2 regions of the Exiguobacterium sp. SH4S7 genome follow, and region 2 is predicted to be linked to the other one. Evidence: riboswitches for the same ligand, from Rfam matches in the RefSeq annotation. Region 2 holds a riboswitch; the other holds the start of a gene.

Region 1 (6,092 bases), 210 kb from region 2:
TTGAATGAATGATTATGATTTCTGGCTGAACATGTCGGACTCGACCGCATGGATGGCAGCGGACCAAGACCCGTAACGATGCAAGATCGCTTTCGTAGATGGCTTGTTGTTGCGTTTCGCCCATTCTCGGTACGCCTCGAATGAAAGAGAGAAGCCCATCTCATGAATCGCTTCTCGAAGAGCGTTCGACAACTCTGACTTCGAGTAAGTCACGCTCGCCTCAAGCCCGGCTTCGGCGCAGGCGTCATGCCACGAACCGAACGTCTTGACGATGTGGTAATGGCTCGGTGCTTTCGGATGTAGTTTCCGCCATTCTTGATATTTCTTCAGCGTGATGATCGAACCCATGTCCCGTGAATAGAGGGCAAGCGTCTCGACGATATCATCGCGTGTATATTTTGGCATTTTATCGGGTAAATCAACGGCGATTTCCCCATGCCATTCATAGCCGGCGATGGCGAGTGCCTCGGCCCATGATCCGAACTGTCGAATGATCGATTCGGGAGACGGCCAGTTTTGCTCCATCGCGAAACGACGATAGACAGAGCGACGAGGACGTTCCTTTAATAAATCCCCGAGCAAACGAATACAGTGAATCATGCGTTGCTGTTCGGTTGATAAGTGATGAGTATTAGTGGATAGCGTTTGACTCAATGATGGTTCCTCCTTCCATGGACTCATATCTGAACCGACAATGATGACGAAAGTGCTTCTACAATCATACTATCGGATAGTTTTTACGATTTATAAGCGCTTTTGTAAGTTTTTTATGTTAAAAATGGGACGTGATAGGTCTAAAGTCGGATGAAAGATTGAAAAAAAAGGTAACAGGTATATTACAAATTTAATATTATATGGGTTCATTTGTAAACAAAAAGTTTTATTTTTGGTAATTTATATGAATTCCATACAAAAATGTACCCAGCTGGACAATGGGGTCATCACCGTTGTCCAGTTGAGTACACCTCTATAATAAATTTAATTTTCAGACTAATCAATAAAAGTTTTCAAAATATACGAATTTTTTTTTAAGGGTGGTCAATGAAACTGTGATTCTGCTAAAATAGCCGCATTGAGCGAATTTGAGAAAAGAGGATATTATGATATGACAATATGGTTATTTTACTTGCTGCTTGGTCTCGTCCAAGGGTTCACGGAGCCGATCCCGATTTCGTCGAGCGGTCATTTGGTCATCTTCCAAGAGCTATTCAATATCGAATTACCTGGGCTGTCGTTCGAGATTTTCGTCAACTTTGCGTCGCTCCTCGCCGTCTTGACGATTTATCGCCAAGATGTCGTCCGCCTCGTCGTCAGTCTGTGGACGTTCTTATTTAAGAAAGACCGCAGCGAGGATACGATGATCGACGTCAAGTTCATCGGTCTCTTGCTCGTCGCGACCGTACCGGCCGGCGTGCTCGGCGTGTTATTCGGAGATTGGATCGGTGAGACGCTCAGCGGCGTCGCGACGGTCGGCTACACATTGATTTTGACCGGGGTCGCACTTTGGTTCATCCGCAACATGCGCGGGAATAAAGGTGACGGCGGTATCACGTTACGTGACGCCATCTTGATCGGTCTCGCCCAAGCGGTCGCGCTTATCCCCGGGATCAGCCGCTCGGGTGCCACGATCGTCATGGCGATGTTGCTCGGCATTAAACAAGAGTCGGCGCTCCGGTTCTCGTTCTTCTTGTTCATCCCGGTCAGTCTCGGGACGATGATCTTGGACGGGCCGGCACTCTTCACCGACCCGGCGACGCGTGATCTGTTCGGTCCGCTCGTCTTGGCGTTCATCGCCTCGTACGCGCTGACGGCCATCTCGCTCAAATGGTTCCAGCACATCATGGCGAAGGGGGAGCTCAAGTACTTCTCGTTCTATTGCTGGATTGTCGGTTTGCTCGTCGTCTTGTTCTTGGCTTGATTGGAAGCGCTGCTCATCGGAGTGGCGCTTTTTTGCGCTTTTAATTTTGCCTTCGATTCTTTTTTGCGCTAAAGTAAAGGAGTACAAACAAATATTCCTTCGGGGTCGGGTGCAATTCCCAACCGGCGGTGATGGGCGCGAGCCTTAAGTCCGTGACCCGGGCGCACGTGTGCGAACGGTGGATCTAGTGCGATTCTAGAGCCGACAGTATAGTCTGGATGGGAGAAGGAAAAAAGACAGGTCCTCGTGACCTGTGCTTCGTCGTACGTTTTTCTGTAAAGAAAACGTTTATTTGGCTCGCCCAATGACGACTGAGACCTCCCGCCGAGACCCTAAGGACATCCTTAGGGTCTTTTTGTTTGTACGAAACAAGGAGGGAGAACGATGCAACAGTACATGCAACAAGCAATCCAATTGGCCAAGTCCGCTACCGGACAGACCGGTGTGAATCCGCTCGTCGGGGCCGTCGTCGTCAAAGACGGTCGCGTCGTCGGATTCGGTGCCCATTTGAAGGCCGGTGAACCGCACGCCGAAGTACACGCCATTCGCATGGCCGGTGCGTCCGCATACGGTGCGACGATTTACGTCACGCTCGAGCCGTGCTCGCACTACGGGAAAACGCCGCCATGTGCCGACTTGCTGATCGAGTCGGGCATCAAGCGCGCCGTCATCGCGATGGAAGACCCGAACCCGCTCGTCGCAGGGAAAGGTGTCGCCCGTTTGAAGGCGGCGGGGATCGACGTCGAAGTCGGTCTGCTCGAAGACGAGGCCCGTGCGCTCAATCCGGCGTTCCTACGTTCGCTTGAGACGAAACGGCCGTACGTCGTATTGAAGACGGCGACGAGCCTAGACGGGAAAGTCGCGCTCGACACGGGTGAGAGCCAGTGGGTGACCGGGACTGAAGCGAGACGTGACGTCCACGAACTACGGGCGACGGTCGATGCCGTCTTGACTGGAATCGGGACCGTGCTCGCCGACGACCCTGCCTTGACCGTCCGGCTCGACACGCCGACACGTCAGCCGCTTCGGGTCGTCCTCGACCGCGAGCTCCGCTTACCGCTCTCGAGTCAGCTCGTCCGGAGCGCGAAAGACGTGCCGGTGCTCGTCTATACGCTGTCCGGTGATGAAGTGAAACGGACCGAGCTCGCTCAAAACGGTGTCGAGCTTGCCGACTATTCGACACTCGACAACGTCCTTCGTGACTTGCATGGTCGCGGCGTCGGCCGTTTGCTCATCGAGGCGGGACCGACGCTCGTGACGTCACTCTTTGACGGACGATACGTCGACGAATGGGTCATGTATCAGTCACCGCGCGTGTTCGGTGGGAACCGAGGCGTCTATCGCTCGAGCCAAGCCGGGCCGTTAGATGCGATCGAGCGCTTCGCGATCGGCTCGGTCGAGACGGTCGGTACCGATATCAAGCTCGTCATGAGAAAGGGGGAGTCCGATGTTCACGGGAATCGTTGAAGAAATCGGCAGTGTGAAAGCAGTGAAGCGGAACGGGCCGTCGCTACGGCTCACGCTCGCGGGCAAGATCGTGTTAGAAGACGTGAAGCTCGGCGACAGCATCTCGGTGAACGGGATTTGCCTGACCGTGACGGCGTTTGATCAAACGAGTTTTGCCGTCGACGTCATGCCGGAGACGCTCAAAGCGTCAAGTCTAGACGGGGTCCGCCCTGGAACGGACGTCAACCTCGAGCGGGCGATGCCGGCGAACGGTCGCTTTGGCGGTCACTTCGTCTCGGGACACGTCGACGGGGTCGGTCGCATCGTCAAGAAGCGTCCGCTCGCGAACGCGGTCTACATCGATATTAGTTGCGAGCCGTCGCTACTCCGTTTCATCGTCCCTAAAGGTTCGATCTCGGTCGACGGGACGAGCTTGACGGTGTATGAGGTCACTGAACGCGGCTTCACGCTGTCGCTCATCCCGCACACGTACAGTGAGACGGTGCTCGGGATGAAGCAGGCAGGGGATAAGGTCAATTTGGAATGCGATATGTTGGCTAAATATATGGAAAAGCTAGTGAATCAAAAGGACATGACGCTCGAATCACTTGCGTCGATGGGATACGGAAAGGCGGGATGGTGATGTTTCACACAATCGAACAAGCAATCGAAGATTTGAAGATGGGGCGTCCGATCATCGTCGTCGATGACGAGGACCGGGAGAACGAAGGTGATTTCGTCGTCCTCGCCGATAAGATGACGGCCGAGACGATGAACTTCCTCATCACGGAAGGGAAAGGGCTCGTCTGTGCCGCCCTGGCGGAAGAAGTCGCCGTCCGGCTCGACTTGTCGCCGATGGTCGACAACAGCACCGATCCGCACGGGACGGCGTTCACCGTCAGTGTCGATCATGTCGACTCGACGACGGGCATCTCGGCGAGCGAACGGGCCCACACGGTCCGCGAGCTGGCCAATGCGAACGCGCGTCCGGCCGATTTTCAGCGGCCGGGACACATCTTCCCGCTCATCGCGAAAAAAGGTGGCGTCTCGGTGCGGCGCGGCCACACCGAAGCGTCGGTCGATTTGGCCCGACTGTCAGGGAGTGAGCCGGTCGCCGTCATTTGCGAAATCATCCGTCAAGACGGCGAGATGGCTCGAGTACCGGACCTGGTCCACGTCGCGGAACGGCACGATTTGAAATTTATCACGATCGAGGAGCTCGTCCGCTATATGGAGACGGACCTCGTCGAACGAGAGGCGGACGTCAATCTCCCCTCGGCAAAAGGGACGTTTCGCCTGATCGGTTATCGAAACGTCCTTGACCGCGAAGAGCACGTCGCGCTCATCAAAGGCGAACTTGAACATGCACCGCTCGTCCGCATCCATTCGGAATGTCTGACCGGTGACGTGTTCGGCTCTTACCGCTGCGACTGCGGTCCGCAACTTGATGCGTCACTCGCTAAAATTGAAGAAGAGGGCGGCGTCGTGCTCTACATGCGTCAAGAAGGGCGCGGCATCGGTTTACTGAATAAATTGAAGGCGTATGAACTGCAGGAGCAAGGGCTCGACACGGTCGAGGCGAACGTCGCGCTCGGGTTGCATACCGACTTGCGTGACTACCGGGTGAGCGCGGGCATGTTGCGTGACCTCGGCGTCACGAACGTGCGGCTCATGACGAACAACCCAGAGAAAGTCGACGCCTTGGAGGCGTGCGGCATCACCGTCGTCGAACGCGTCCCGATCATCGTCGGGGAGCACGCCGAGAATGAACGCTATCGCTTGACGAAACAACAAAAAATGAATCATTTTGGAGGAGAAGAATAATGTTGCATACATTTGAAGGTAACTTGGTTGGTAAAGGCTTGAAAATCGGGATCGTCGTCGGACGGTTCAACGATTTGATCACGATGCGCTTGCTAGACGGGGCGAAGGATGCGCTGAAGCGCCACGGCATCGAGCAAGACGACGTCGAGATCGCGTTCGTGCCGGGCGCGTTCGAACTCCCACTCGTCGCCAAAAAGATGGCGATGAGCAAGAAGTATGACGCCGTCATCACGCTCGGAGCGGTCATCCGCGGGGCGACGCCGCACTTCGACTACGTCTGCAGCGAAGCGGCAAAAGGTGTCGCCCAAGCGAGCTATCAGTCGGAAGTGCCGGTCATCTTCGGCGTCTTGACGACCGAGACGATCGAACAAGCGATCGAGCGGGCCGGCACGAAAGCCGGGAACAAAGGCTGGGAAGCAGCGACAGCGGCGATCGAGATGGCGAACATCATGAAACAATTTTAAAAAAAGGGCGAAGCGATTCGCCCTTTTTTTAGGTATTTGTAACTACATTCGCATATTGAATAGTAATAAAGGCTCAATAACCACTCCGATTATGCCGATACTCATATACACAAGATCAGTTAAGGGGTGTAATCATGAGTCAAACCGTTGCAGCACTAGAGAGTCAGCTTCATAAACAAGAAAAACTCCAACATCTCGTTTCGTTATTGTTGAATCGATTTTTGACGACGTCATCAGCGGATTTTGCTTCCCGTGTCAACGAGTCGTTGGCAGAATTAGGCGATTATTTTCAAGCGGACCGTGTGTACGTGTTTGACTATGATTTTAAACAAAATGTTTGTCACAACACGTTCGAATGGTGTGCCGCTGGAATTTCTGCTGAGATTGATCATCTTCAAAACGTACCTCTTGACGCGTTGCCCGATTGGTTGAATACTCAT
Region 2 (6,092 bases):
CCGTTCCTGCGGCTAGTGCATAATACTCTGTTTTTAATCCGTGATAAGGTAGACGGTCGATTAATGTGATCGATACGTCCTTCAGCTGATGGCCGAGGACGCGTTCGATTACACGCATACCCCCGTAACCGCCTCCTAAGACGACTAATTTGCGCATAAAAATCCCCCTTTGTTACTCTCTAACTGTACCATGATATAATACCTCGTAGAAGAACCATTTTCCCGCAATAGGGGAAGAAAGACGGTGAAAAAAATGATGAATCCGATCATCGAGTTTTGTGCCTCGAACTTAGCGATGGGTTCACAGATCGCCCGGGCAAAACTAGAGTCCGATCCTGACCTAGACGTCGTCGAATATGGCTGTACCGGCTACTGCGGGGTCTGCTCGCTCGACTTGTTCTGTCTCGTCGACGGAGAAGTCGTGATCGGGGAGACGCCGGAACAACTCGTCACGAACGTGTATGAAAAAATCGAAGAGATGGCCTGGTAAAAAAGTTTGAGATTTCTCAAACTTTTTTCTTTTTGACCCGTTGCTTTTTTTAAAACGGTTTGGTATATTCTAAGAGGTTCGAATGTAGGTTGTCTGACGTTTAACAACATAAAAAGAAAGCGTTTCAAACGGTAGGGCACATCTTGATTCGGGTATAACACAATCATCGGGTTTTCAATATGAAAGGAGCACAACACCAATGAACATCATGAGCGTGGTTGGTATTTTGGCACTAATTGGAATCGCTTACATCTTCTCGACCAACCGTAAAGCCATCAAATGGCGTACAGTTCTTGCCGCCTTCGCGATCCAGTTTACGTTCGCATTCCTCGTCCTCTTCACATCGGTAGGGCGTTCGGCGTTAGAATTTATCTCAAGAGGCGTCCAAAACGTCTTGAACACGGCGAACGCCGGAATCGGCTTCGTCTTCGGTACGGCAGTCGGGGGAGACAACTTCGTCTTCGCGTTCCAAGTATTACCGATCATCATCTTTATGTCTTCGTTAATTGCATTTCTTTACTACATCGGCGTCATGCAATGGGTTATCCGTATCCTCGGTACGGCACTTGCAAAAGCACTCGGTACGTCACGTAAAGAATCGCTCTCAGCGACGGCGAACATCTTCGTCGGTCAGACGGAAGCACCGCTCGTCATCAAGCCTTACCTCCCATCAATGACACAATCTGAATTGTTTGCCGTCATGGTCGGTGGTCTTGCGTCGGTTGCCGGTTCGGTACTTGCTGGATACGCCGCGCTCGGTGTTCCGCTCGAGTACTTGCTCGCAGCGAGCTTCATGGCAGCGCCTGCTGGTTTGATGTTTGCGAAAATCATCGTCCCGGAAACAGAAACTCCGGATGATGATATCGAGATTGCAGAAGATGAAGAGAACAAAGCAGCAAACTTCGTCGATGCGGCCGCTCGCGGTGCGTCAGACGGGTTGTTCCTCGCGTTGAACGTCGGTGCGATGCTTCTTGCCTTCGTTTCATTGATCGCACTCGTCAACTTGCTTCTCGGTGGAATCGGTGGCTGGTTCGGTCTAGAAGGTCTCTCACTTCAGTTGATCCTTGGTTACGTGTTTGCACCGCTCGCGTTCGTCATCGGTGTACCATGGGCAGATGCCGTACAATTCGGTAGCTTCCTTGGACAAAAACTCGTCTTGAACGAATTCGTTGCCTTCTCTGAGTTCGCACCGATCATCGGTTCAGGTGATTTGTCAGCTCGTACAGAAGCGATGATCGCGTTCGCACTCTGTGGATTCGCCAACATCTCATCACTCGCCATCCTTCTCGGTGGTCTTGGTGGTATGGCTCCGAACCGTCGTAACGACATCGCACGTATGGGTGTCCTCGCGATTCTCGCAGGTACGCTTGCGAACTTGATGTCAGCGACTCTCGCTGGTCTTCTTCTCTAATCGTTATTCACGAACAAGAGCGCTCACTCCGGTGGGCGCTCTTGTTCGTTCATGTAACTATCCGCATCGAAAAAAGCACCCAAGGGAGAAGTTCCTTTGGGTGCTTGTGTATTAAGCTTGCAGTTGCATTTGTTGACGTTCGATCCACGGCTTCAACTTCAGGAAGAGCGGGACGAACAAGGCGGTGATCAATAATGCCTTAATCAAGTTGAACGGTAAGATACCGTACAGGACGAGGTTCGTCTTGACTGCTGGATCGGCCATCTCGGCCATTCCGAAGAAGAACGCGTAAGCTGGTAAGATGAGTAGGTAGTTCAAAATCGCCAAGCTGATCGCCATCGTGATCGTACCTGCCACGAGGCCTGAAGCGAGCGCTTTATTCGTTTTACGTTTATGGTAGAACCAAGCGACCGGATACATGAATGCGACACCTGCAAAGAAGTTCGCGACTTCACCGACCGGGACGCCGCCACCGTTAAAGACATAGTAGAGGACGTTTTTTAGAGCGACGACCACGACACCTGCGAGTGGCGAGAAGACGATACCGGCGACGAGCGCTGGGATGTCACTGAAATCCACTTTCAGGAAGGGTGGCAGGAAGGGCAGCGGGAAGTTAAAGAGCATGAGGACGAATGAAATCGCCCCGAGCATCGATAGCGTCACCAGTGTTGTCAATCGTTTGTTGCGCGTTGTTTTCATCAAAATCTCTCCTTTTGTCGCTCCTTGATGAATGGCACCCGTCGCATAGAAAAACCCGATTGTGTGAACAATCGGGAGAGTTTACGCGCATACGAAATAGATGTTCTCATCAACGTTTAAACCACGCCAAAGAAAACATCCGGATATCGGTCGGATGCCGCCATCTTCTCCCATCCAGACTTTACTGTCGGCTTTCGAATCTCACGAAATCAGCAAGCAACGCCTTGCTCGCTCACGGGCTGAGAAGAACTTGTCTTCAATACCGCCGGTCGGGAATTTCACCCTGCCCCGAAGATGGAACGATTTAATTTTTTTTGTTACAGTTTAGTTATACAAGATATTTCACAAAATCACAAGTCAGTTGACTTGAAGTGAAGATAAATGAGGAGGAGTTCAGATGATTCATTTAACAGAGCCAGCCGCACTACAAGTCATCGATATGATGAAACAGACCGAACGCCCTGAAGCCCAATTCTTACGCATTAAAGTCCAAGGCGGTGGGTGTACCGGCTTATCCTACGGGATGGGGTTCGATGAAGACAAGACGGACAAGGATGTCCAGTTCGACCATCATGGCGTCCGCGTCATCGTCGCCGAAGCTGACCACGGTGTCGTCGACGGGCTCGAAATCGACTATAAGCAGTCGATGCTCGGCGGTGGCTTCACGATCAAAAATCCGAACGCGATCGCGACGTGCGGTTGCGGCTCGAGTTTCCGGACGGCGGCGAACGCCGGCACGCCCGGGGATTGCTAAACGATAGACGGGTTGCCGACATGTTCGGCAACCTTTTTTGGTGAGTATGTTAATGAGAGGAAATGAACGGGAATATTGGTGGAAGAAGGATGAGAAGGGGGTAGGAGTGATGAGAAAAGTGTTGATTTTTGGTGGCTCACGTTACTTTGGGAAACGGCTCGCACTGCGGCTCGCTGAAGCCGGGGACGACGTGACGATTGTCACGCGCGGACAGCTGCAAGTGCCGGAAGCGGAAGGGATCCGCTCCATTAAAGGCGACCGTCAGTCGGTCGCGACGATGAAAGACCTCGCACGTAACGAGTATGACCTCGTCTACGACAATATTTGTTTCAATCCGTATCAGGCGAAGATTGCGACAGACGCCTTCATGGACCGGGTCGGGAAATATGTGCTCACGTCTACGATGTCCGTCTATGCGCCAGAGGCAGCTTTAAAAGAGAGCGACTTCAATCCGCTCCATCATGAATATCACCTTGACGCGGAACACGATTACGGACAAGGGAAACGAGAGGCCGAATCGTACTTCTTCCATCGGGCCTCGTTCCCGGTCACGACGGTGCGGTTGCCGATCGTCCTAGGGCCGGATGATTACACCGACCGGTTAAAATTTTATGTCGACGCGGTTCGGAACGAAGAACCGATCGTATTACATCATCCGGAGGCGTTGATGGGATTCATCTCGAGTTTCGAGGCGGCAGCTTTCTTGGAATGGGTCGGCCGTGCCGACGTGAGGGGGCCGTTCAACGCCGCGAGCGACGGCCTCATCTCGCTAGGTGCGCTCATGGAACGAATTGGACAGCATATCGGTAAACCGGTCCAAATCATTAAGGATGGGGAGTCGTCCCCGTACGATACGGACGTCGACTACTACATGTCGAACGCCGAGGCGAAAAAAGCTGGCTTCGTGTTCACGCAACTCGATGATTGGATTGACCGTGTCATCATTCAAACGATCCGCAAATGAAAAAACGGCCTCTCATCGTTCGCAGATGAGAGGCCAGTCTTTATTTCCCGGCAAATACCGAGGTTGAATGTTGTGGGTGACGCGCTGTCGGGTCGACAAGCTGCTTCACTTGGTTGACGGCGATCGGTGCTTCACCGAAGCCGGTCGCGATCAATTTCACTTTGCCTTCGTACGTGGCGATGTCACCGCAAGCGAAGATGCCTGCGACTGTTGTCTCCATTCGTGAGTCGACACGGATCGTGTTTTTCTCAAACTCCATGCCCCAGTTTTTGATCGGGCCGAGCGATGAGACGAACCCATAGTTACAAATCAAGTCGTCGATGTCGACGAACTTCGATTCGCCATCTTTGTCCGTCAGTTCGACCGACTCGATATGCGTCGCACCTGAGAGCGATTCGATATTATAAGGCGTCCAGACGTTGATCGTCGAGGCCTTCATTTGTTCGACCGTATGCTCGTGAGCCCGGAAGCGGTCACGACGGTGGACGATATGGACTTCTTTGGCGATGCCTTCGAGCATGAGTGCCCAGTCAACGGCCGAGTCGCCGCCGCCGGCAATCATGACGCGACGGTCGCGGAATTTCTCCATGCTGTCGACGAAGTAATGAAGGTTCGCATAATCTTCACAACCGTCCAGTCCGAGCGGACGTGCGGCGAACGCGCCGTTGCCGGCTGTGATGATGATCGCTTTCGTATGGTACTCGTCCTTGTTCGTCGAGATGTGGAACGTACCGTCTTCGAGTCGCTCGACCGTTTCGACCGTCTCGCCAAGGCGATAATCTTGTTCGAACTGATCGGCTTGCGCTTTCAGTTGGTCGACTAGATCTTGGGCCTTCACTTTCGGGAAGCCGGCGATGTCATAAATATATTTCTCTGGATAGAGCGTCGATAATTGCCCGCCTAGTTGCGGCAAGCTTTCGATCAACGTCGCATCGAGTTGGCGCATACCTGCATAAAATGCGGTGAACAGTCCGATTGGACCACCACCGATAATGACTACATCTTTCGTCGATTTCATCGAATTCCTCCTCGTGAAGCGTGTACTTCTATTATATGGTCTAACGTGAACTAAATCCATTCAGTACAAAGATGCAATACTTTCGAAAAAAATTCAAGAAGATAAGCTTTTTCATTGAGAAAACGGATTAAACGTCGTACAATGAACGGGAAGCAATTGTGAACATTGGTTGAACAAGAATTAGGCTTTATTGTGAACGTCTATGTGAAAAAACACACAACATAGTTGTTCAGGAAAACAAAACTTTTAAAATAAGGTGGAAATGAACATGAAACGACCTAACATTGTTATCCTCGGCGCAGGTTTCGGTGGACTCATCACGGCAGTAAACCTTCAGAAGACGCTTGCAGCTGGAGATGCAAACATCACGTTGATCAACAAACACGATTACCATTACCAAACGACTTGGCTTCATGAGCCGGCGGCTGGAACGATGAAGCCTGAGCAGGCTCGTGTCTACATTAACGACGTCGTCAATGCGTCACGCGTTAAATTTGTCAAAGGGATCGTCGATCGCGTCGATACTACAGCTAAACAAGTGATGCTCGAAGACGGATCGACTGTCGAGTACGATTACGTCGTCTTCGCCCTCGGTGGCGTACCGGAAACATTCGGTATCCCGGGCCTTAAAGAGAACGCGATGACGATCAACTCGCTCAACAGCGTTCGTAAAATTAAAGAACATATCGAGTACTCGTTCGCACAATACAAGACGAACGGATCATCTGACCGTTCATTCGTCACGATCGTCGTCGG

The links. Region 2 has a riboswitch for FMN ahead of EVJ29_RS01840 (ECF transporter S component). Riboswitches for the same ligand answer to the same signal wherever they lie in the genome.
Region 1: it holds a riboswitch for FMN, as region 2 does, so the genes downstream of both, ribD (bifunctional diaminohydroxyphosphoribosylaminopyrimidine deaminase/5-amino-6-(5-phosphoribosylamino)uracil reductase RibD) here and EVJ29_RS01840 (ECF transporter S component) in region 2, are expected to answer to the same signal.

Annotation. Positions count from the first base shown of each region.
Region 1 covers NZ_SJUT01000001.1:163,111-169,202, forward strand. The annotation lists gene EVJ29_RS00745 (homing endonuclease associated repeat-containing protein) at 13-654, opposite strand; gene EVJ29_RS00750 (undecaprenyl-diphosphate phosphatase) at 1,106-1,918, shown strand; FMN riboswitch at 2,010-2,152, shown strand; gene ribD (bifunctional diaminohydroxyphosphoribosylaminopyrimidine deaminase/5-amino-6-(5-phosphoribosylamino)uracil reductase RibD) at 2,303-3,385, shown strand; gene ribE (riboflavin synthase) at 3,366-4,007, shown strand; gene EVJ29_RS00765 (bifunctional 3,4-dihydroxy-2-butanone-4-phosphate synthase/GTP cyclohydrolase II) at 4,007-5,188, shown strand; gene ribH (6,7-dimethyl-8-ribityllumazine synthase) at 5,188-5,652, shown strand; gene EVJ29_RS00775 (GAF domain-containing hybrid sensor histidine kinase/response regulator) at 5,787-6,092, shown strand, end outside.
Region 2 covers NZ_SJUT01000001.1:368,920-375,011, forward strand. The annotation lists gene EVJ29_RS01825 (NAD(P)/FAD-dependent oxidoreductase) at 1-157, opposite strand, end outside; gene EVJ29_RS01830 (YuzB family protein) at 254-490, shown strand; gene EVJ29_RS01835 (NupC/NupG family nucleoside CNT transporter) at 690-1,901, shown strand; gene EVJ29_RS01840 (ECF transporter S component) at 2,013-2,600, opposite strand; FMN riboswitch at 2,759-2,900, opposite strand; gene EVJ29_RS01845 (HesB/IscA family protein) at 2,998-3,354, shown strand; gene EVJ29_RS01850 (epimerase) at 3,464-4,318, shown strand; gene EVJ29_RS01855 (NAD(P)/FAD-dependent oxidoreductase) at 4,359-5,336, opposite strand; gene EVJ29_RS01860 (NAD(P)/FAD-dependent oxidoreductase) at 5,605-6,092, shown strand, end outside.